One region of the Brevibacillus sp. MER 51 genome, then DNA from elsewhere that is predicted to be linked to it. Evidence: predicted binding sites of a transcription regulator. Region 1 holds the regulator's gene; each other region holds the start of a gene.
What was found. Region 1 encodes LexA, which represses DNA repair genes until DNA is damaged. Its sites were predicted from a motif close to CGAACATATGTTCG; they were not measured.

Region 1 (2,277 bases):
TAACGGCGTCAATGTACTTTTGGCGCAATGCTTTTTGTTCGAGCTTTTCTTCTTCAGTCAAACCTTCTTCGCGAGATTTTTTGACCAATTCATTAATGCGTTTAATTTCTGCGTCAGATACCACTGCTGGTTCCTCCCACTCTGTAGTAGTGCCGCTTCATTATACCACATTCGAATGATCCCGCAAGACAGCCGAACACTTACGGCATATCAGGCATGATCAGAGTCTGACCCGGGTAAATCCTGTTGCTATCCAAACCGTTCGCTTCCTTGATTTCTATGATATAGTCACGAACATCTGTATGCTGATCTGAGTAGCGAACGGCTAACGACCATAGGCTATCTCCGGATTGTACGGTTACCTCAATGCCTTGTGGCTCCTCCATTGGCGAAGAAGCAAACACTAGTTCGGTCAACAAGTAAAAAAAGAGAATAAATGTAATAAGAAACAAGAGAGCTTGACCTCTCGTGATACCAAAACGAACACGACGTTCTTCTTTTTTCTCGAAACGATTACGTACAGTCGATGAATTCATGATAATGGCCCCCTTACAAACATACGTTCTGTCCTCTTGTAAACTCATAATAAATGAGAACATACGTTCATGTCAACAATGAATCGAACTTATGTTTGTCGAACGCAAGCTCCCATGGTATAATATAGGAAAATATGTTCGAGAAATCAGGGGTGTCTTTCTATGTCAAAATTATCGAGTAGACAACAAGCCATCATCGAGTTCATACGAAAGGAAGTTCGTGATAAAGGATATCCGCCTTCTGTACGTGAAATTGGAGAGGCTGTCGGACTCGCTTCCAGCTCAACGGTACATGGTCATTTGGCACGTTTAGAGAAAAAAGGCCTCATCCGTCGAGACCCTACCAAACCTCGCGCCATCGAATTGCTATCAGATGAAGATCGTTTTCAAGACAATTTCGAAGACTCTGTCGTCCGTGTGCCCGTAATCGGAAAAGTAACTGCTGGACAACCGATTACAGCCATTGAGGATGTGGAAGAATACTTCCCGCTTCCAGACAATATCGTGACTTCAGACAAGGTCTACATGCTGCGTGTCTCCGGGAACAGTATGATTGATGCCGGAATTCTCGACGGAGATTACGTCATTGTTCGCCAACAACACGTAGCGAACAATGGTGACATTGTCGTAGCCATGACAGAAGAAGACGAAGCGACCGTCAAAAGATTTTTCAAAGAAAAGAACCACTTCCGACTCCAACCGGAGAATGCCACAATGGAACCGATCATTCTGGAGCATGTCACCATTCTCGGTAAAGTCATCGGTGTCTATCGCCTCATTCACTAGTTTCCACGTAAAAAAGGACAGCCTCGGCTGTCCTTTTCGTTTTCTATATGTTATCTGGCGATAAAAAACCAGATGATCATCGTAACTTGCAAGATGACTTTTACGACCGCACTACCCAAAAATCCGATCAGTGAACCTACCCCTGCTTTCACTGCTCGCTCCATCGATTGCTTCTGCACCATTAACTCTACGAGAACGACGAATACAAACGGCAAGATCAGCATACCAAACGGTGGAAACACGAAAATCCCGAGGATAATTCCGACCGCAGCGGCAATGGACGACCACTTTGACCCCCCATACTTTTTCACGAAGTACATGTTCGTCAGCAAGTCAGCACCGTAAAGTAGAATGCTTAGAACGACCATTCCCCACCAAAAGGATGCCGGCAATCCCGCTCCCGGATCTGCAATAAAAAAGTGATAGAGTAAAAAGCCCGCCCACAGCAAGATCGTATCAGGTAAAACGGGTAAGAAAATTCCTGCGATGCTAAGCAAGAACAACAACACAACTACGACCCACAAAAATATTTCCATCCACTACACTCCCTTCATTTAGGTATACGAGTGATTACCGATTTCGTTGCGTACTTATTCACTTTTGTCTAAACTATTTTAAAAGAAAGTAGACATGGAGGTTGTCTCATGAGAAATTGGCATGATCTCTCTTACCTGGGCAGAGGAACAATACGCCAAAAAGCGGCGTTGGAAGCAATTCAACAGACGCACCTCATGGAAGTACTATCCGATTACCGTCCAGTGCTTGCCGGAACCATCCCATTGAACATTGACGTTGTAGGAAGTGATCTGGATATTATTTGCGAGAGTCATGATTTGCATCAGTTTGAGCAGGTTGTTCGTAAAGCGTTTGGCTGTTTGCCTGGATTTGAAGTGACTCAACTAGATATAAAAAGTATCCCCACGTGCGTTATCTCTTTTTTCACAGCTGACTTTTG
Region 2 (2,277 bases), 210 kb from region 1:
TGGTCTTGTAACAATAATCTGTTCATGATAACATACCTCACATCACTAGCATCAAAGGACGAGACTTGAGGTGTATCAAATGAACGGGTTAGCCAAACTGAATCGATCGCTTGAGAAAATCATGCCCATACTAACGCCGAGCAGTGTTGCTATTGGCGTTTTAGCCGGGACACATTTGCAACCGTTTGCTTTTTTGTCCCCTTGGGTGTTTGCCTTCATGACATTTGCGGGCAGTCTCGGTTCAGGATTTAAAGAATTTGCAAAAGTACTGACCAGACCGCTTCCCTTAATCGTCAACTTGGTGATTCTCCATGCACTAATGCCGCTTGTTGCTTGGTCGATGGCGCGATTGTTTTATCCAGATGATATCCATGTCATCACGGGCTTCTTGTTGGCTGCCTTAATTCCCACAGGGATCACGAGCTTTTTGTGGTCATCGATTTATTTCGGGAATATCGCACTGACGCTATCCATTATTTTGTTGGATACGATGCTCTCCCCACTGATTGTTCCGTTGGGGATGTCCTTGTTTTTGGGGGCTACCGTCGAGATGGATTTGGCAGAGCTGATGAAGGGTTTATTTTATATGATCGTGTTGCCATCTCTTGTAGGAATGCTGCTCAATCATTTGTCAAAAGGGAACGTCAAAAAAACGCTGGCACCAAAATTAGCGCCATTTTCCAAGATGGGTATGGGTGTTGTCGTCGCCATCAACAGCTCGATGGTCTCATCTTACTTTCATATGATGGATGCTAAACTGGTAGGAATGGCGGTCCTCGTACTCGTAGTAGCCATTTCGGGTTATGTAATGGGATGGGGGATCGCAAGGCTATTCGGATGGGATCGTGATGTGATTGTCACGTTAACCTTCAACAGTGGAATGCGAAACATTAGTGCAGGGGCAGTTATGGCAATCACGTACTTTCCGGCACCAGTTGCTCTTCCTGTTGTTCTCGGTATGCTTTTTCAGCAAATACTCGCTTCTACCTTCGGAAAGTTTTTGGAGCTGGTCGAGAAAAGACCGCAGCATCAACCACAGGAACTATCAAGCTAAAAGCAAGAGCCGTTTTCCAAGACCAATGGGAAAACGGCTTTTTTCTTACAGATTCTTCCTAAATAAAGCAATTTGTGCGACTTGGCAGGACAATATTGAAAAAAAGGTTGCGAACTTATGTTCGTATTCTTTATAATGTAAATACAATTTCCCACACAGGATGGGTATCTGGATTACAAATGTTCGTAGGTAGGCGGGTGGAAAGGTGTGGCTAACGGCAATCTTGAAGTAACGAACGAAGAAAGAGAGGCATTTATGTACATGCTGCGAGATTCTGCAAGAGAGAATTACCCCTTGAATGTGAGCTGGTGTGTGTCCTTTGAGGGGGAGCGGGGGAATACCTGTAGCATGTGGGGTGTGGTCAAATGGGTAGACCCGAAGGCGAGACGTGTTCAATTAGCAAACCAAACGGGTAGTCAGTGGATTGAGATGGAAAAAATTATCAATGTACATGCATAAGGGAACGTATAGAAACCTTACATGAAAATCGACTCATCGTAAGGCTTCTTTCCTTTCTTTGCACAAAGAAGAGAATGCGTCACAAAACCTAACACGAAAACACAGAAAATTCGAAAGTTTGGTTGACATTCGAATTTTTGATGTTAGAATATATAACATATCATGCATTCTCTCCACTTCCTACTTTTGACCCAATCATTGGGTCCTTTTTTTTGCCTATGTTTCATTCTTCAAATAAGGCTTTCCATCCGCTTGAAATAACTTGCTCACCATTCCATAAAGGCGACCTGACATGTTAGGAAAAACGAAGGAGTATTCATTCGCTCCTTGATTCAGCAAGACAATCGGTGCTTCCACGATGTAGGGGATTTTCATGAGATCGAGCATCTTCTTATATTCCTCTACCTTGGAATGGTCGACCGTATAATAAAATGACTTGGAAAAATTCATGCGAGCACGCTCCTTTTCCTTATTGTAGCATATCCTCAGTATGTCGTATAAATGGACATAATAAATATTATGTAAACACAATGTGATTTTTTCTTTATCCTTAGAAATAGAGAAGATTCACAAAGACCCCTACCTGTGATAAGATGAAAGACCAAAATTTTACCAATAGGAGAAAATGATGATAATCAGCCAACAACTACTTTCTGTGAATGGGTTATCCTACACGATTCGCTCTGCAATGGAGACAGATGCACAACAATTGTCGGAACTGCGACTGCAAATCGATGGTGAGACTGAAAATTTGGACAGAGAAA
Region 3 (2,277 bases), on a different contig from region 1:
CTGGTGTTCCGCTATCCGAGTACATCCGGCGTCGACGCATTACGCTTGCAGCTTTTGAGCTTGCGGACAGCAACGAGCGGGTCATTGACATTGCGATCAAATACGGATACGGATCGGCTGATTCCTTTGCCAGAGCTTTTCAGAATGTGCATGGAGTCACTCCGACAGAAGCCAGACATATCGGCCAACCCTTGAAGGCTTATCCACGAATGACCTTTCATCTATCCATAAAAGGAGGCAGTGCCATGAACTACCGCATGGAAGAAAAAGAGGCATTTCGTATTGTGGGTCTGAAAAAAAGAGTCCCGCTGATTTATCGTGGAGTCAATCCAGAGATTGCGGCTATGTGGGCTTCATTAGATAGGGAGACGATCCAGCAGCTGAAGTCGCTATCCGATATCGAACCACTAGGACTGATCAGTGCGTCCACGAACTTTTCAGAAGGTCGACTGGAATATGGCGAGCTTGATCATTATATCGGCGTAGCCACTACAAAAGCTTATCCAGACAACCTGGCAGTACTTGAAGTTGCTGCTTCCACCTGGGCGGTCTTCGAAGCAGTGGGTCCTTTTCCCGATACGCTGCAAGATGTCTGGGCCCGCATTTATTCGGAATGGTTTTTATCCTCCGGTTATGAACAGGCTGAGGGTCCGGAGATTTTGTGGAACGAAAATAAAGATACTTCATCCCCAACCTTCCGAAGCGAAATTTGGATTCCTGTCGTGAAAAAGTAACCCTTTATTGGATTCGCTTTCGCTTGCGGAACACCTACCAACGTGTGCTTATCCGGGAGGAAATAATTACTAGCTTTTTTTTGCGCGAGACAGGCATAAAAGCGAACGTTTGTTTGCTATAATAAGAACAAAGCAACTAGAGAACATAAGTTCTTATTTAGGGGATGATCGTATGTCCAATGCGAACAAGCGGATCGTGTTTTTGATCGACATGCAGAGCTTTTATGCCAGTATCGAGAAAGGGGCCAATCCAGAGCTGCGAAACAAACCGATTGTCGTCGCGGGTGATCCGGAGCGGCGCAGTGGAGTCGTGCTGGCAGCGTGTCCGATTGCCAAGTCATACGGAGTGGTCGCGGCCGAAGCGCTGTGGCAGGCGCAGCAAAAGTGTCGCCAGCTCGTCGTTGTTCGTCCGCGCATGGAGATGTACATTCGCATCTCCATGCAAATCACTCGCATATTCGAGGCATTTACCGACAAGGTGGAGCCGTACTCGATCGACGAGCAGTTTCTCGACGTGACAGGCAGCGTCCACCTGTTTGGTGATCCGATGCAGATGGCTGCACAGATTCGGCAGCGCGTCTGGATGGAGACAGGAATCAACTGTCGGGTAGGCATCGGGGAGAACAAGGTATTGGCCAAGATGGCCTGCGACAATTTCGCCAAGAAACGGGAAGAAGGCGTTTTTTGGCTCAAGCGGGAAACGTTAGCGGATACGCTCTGGAAGCTTCCGATTGAAAAGCTGTTCGGCGTAGGCTCACGCATGAAGCGTCATTTTCATCGAATGGGCGTCTATCAGATCGGACAGCTTGCAGATATGAGGCCAGCCATCCTCACCCGGCATTGGGGAGTAAACGGGGAAGTGCTGTGGCGCACGGCTCACGGAATCGACGATTCACCTGTGGCTTTGGATTCCTATGATTCACAAAAAGGGATCGGTCATCACATGACGTTGCCGCGGGATTACCATACAGCAGCGGAAATCAAAGTGGTGCTTTTAGAGCTGTGCGAAGAAGTGTGCCGTCGGGCGCGGAAAAAGGAGCTGATGGGCTCCGTTCTGTCTGTGGGCTGTCGTGGAGCTGATTTGGCTGCTGGAACGGGCTTTGGACGGCAGATGAAGCTCACGGAGCAGACGAATGATGCCATGACTTTGTACGAAGCGGCCTGCTTTCTGTTTGACCGCCACTGGCAGGAAACGCCCGTCCGCAGTATCGGGGTCAATCTGGGGCAGCTTGTCCCTGACAACGTGGTGCAACTCAATCTGTTCACGGACAATCACAAGCGGCGTTCGTTGGCACAAGCCATGGATGATATCCGGACCCGATACGGTCAGGACGCCATCCTGCGCGCCACCTCTGTATTGGAAGCAGGACAGGCGAAAGAGCGCGCACGTAAGATCGGAGGACACTACAAGTGACGGAGCCGATGGTGTCTGACGAACAGGAATTGATACGCCAGTATATTTTATTTGGCATTTTGTTTCGGGCGGTCATGGCCGATCTGGGGCAGATGCGGATTGTGCCGTTGAAGTTTTCTTATCAGATGA

Region 2: the regulator LexA is predicted to act here: its motif matches at 1,165-1,178, upstream of M3630_RS02080 (YolD-like family protein).
Region 3: the regulator LexA is predicted to act here: its motif matches at 837-850, upstream of M3630_RS12825 (DNA polymerase IV).

Annotation. Positions count from the first base shown of each region.
Region 1 covers NZ_JAMAUS010000001.1:763,028-765,304, forward strand. The annotation lists gene M3630_RS02885 (DUF896 domain-containing protein) at 1-124, opposite strand, end outside; gene yneA (cell division suppressor protein YneA) at 201-536, opposite strand; gene lexA (transcriptional repressor LexA) at 699-1,322, shown strand; gene M3630_RS02900 (DUF456 domain-containing protein) at 1,373-1,858, opposite strand; gene M3630_RS02905 (DUF4269 domain-containing protein) at 1,967-2,277, shown strand, end outside.
Region 2 covers NZ_JAMAUS010000001.1:554,485-556,761, reverse strand. The annotation lists gene M3630_RS02085 (bile acid:sodium symporter family protein) at 80-1,054, shown strand; gene M3630_RS02080 (YolD-like family protein) at 1,262-1,513, shown strand; gene M3630_RS02075 (hypothetical protein) at 1,730-1,963, opposite strand; gene M3630_RS02070 (GNAT family N-acetyltransferase) at 2,142-2,277, shown strand, end outside.
Region 3 covers NZ_JAMAUS010000005.1:148,226-150,502, reverse strand. The annotation lists gene M3630_RS12830 (AraC family transcriptional regulator) at 1-734, shown strand, start outside; gene M3630_RS12825 (DNA polymerase IV) at 907-2,148, shown strand; gene M3630_RS12820 (YhjD family protein) at 2,145-2,277, shown strand, end outside.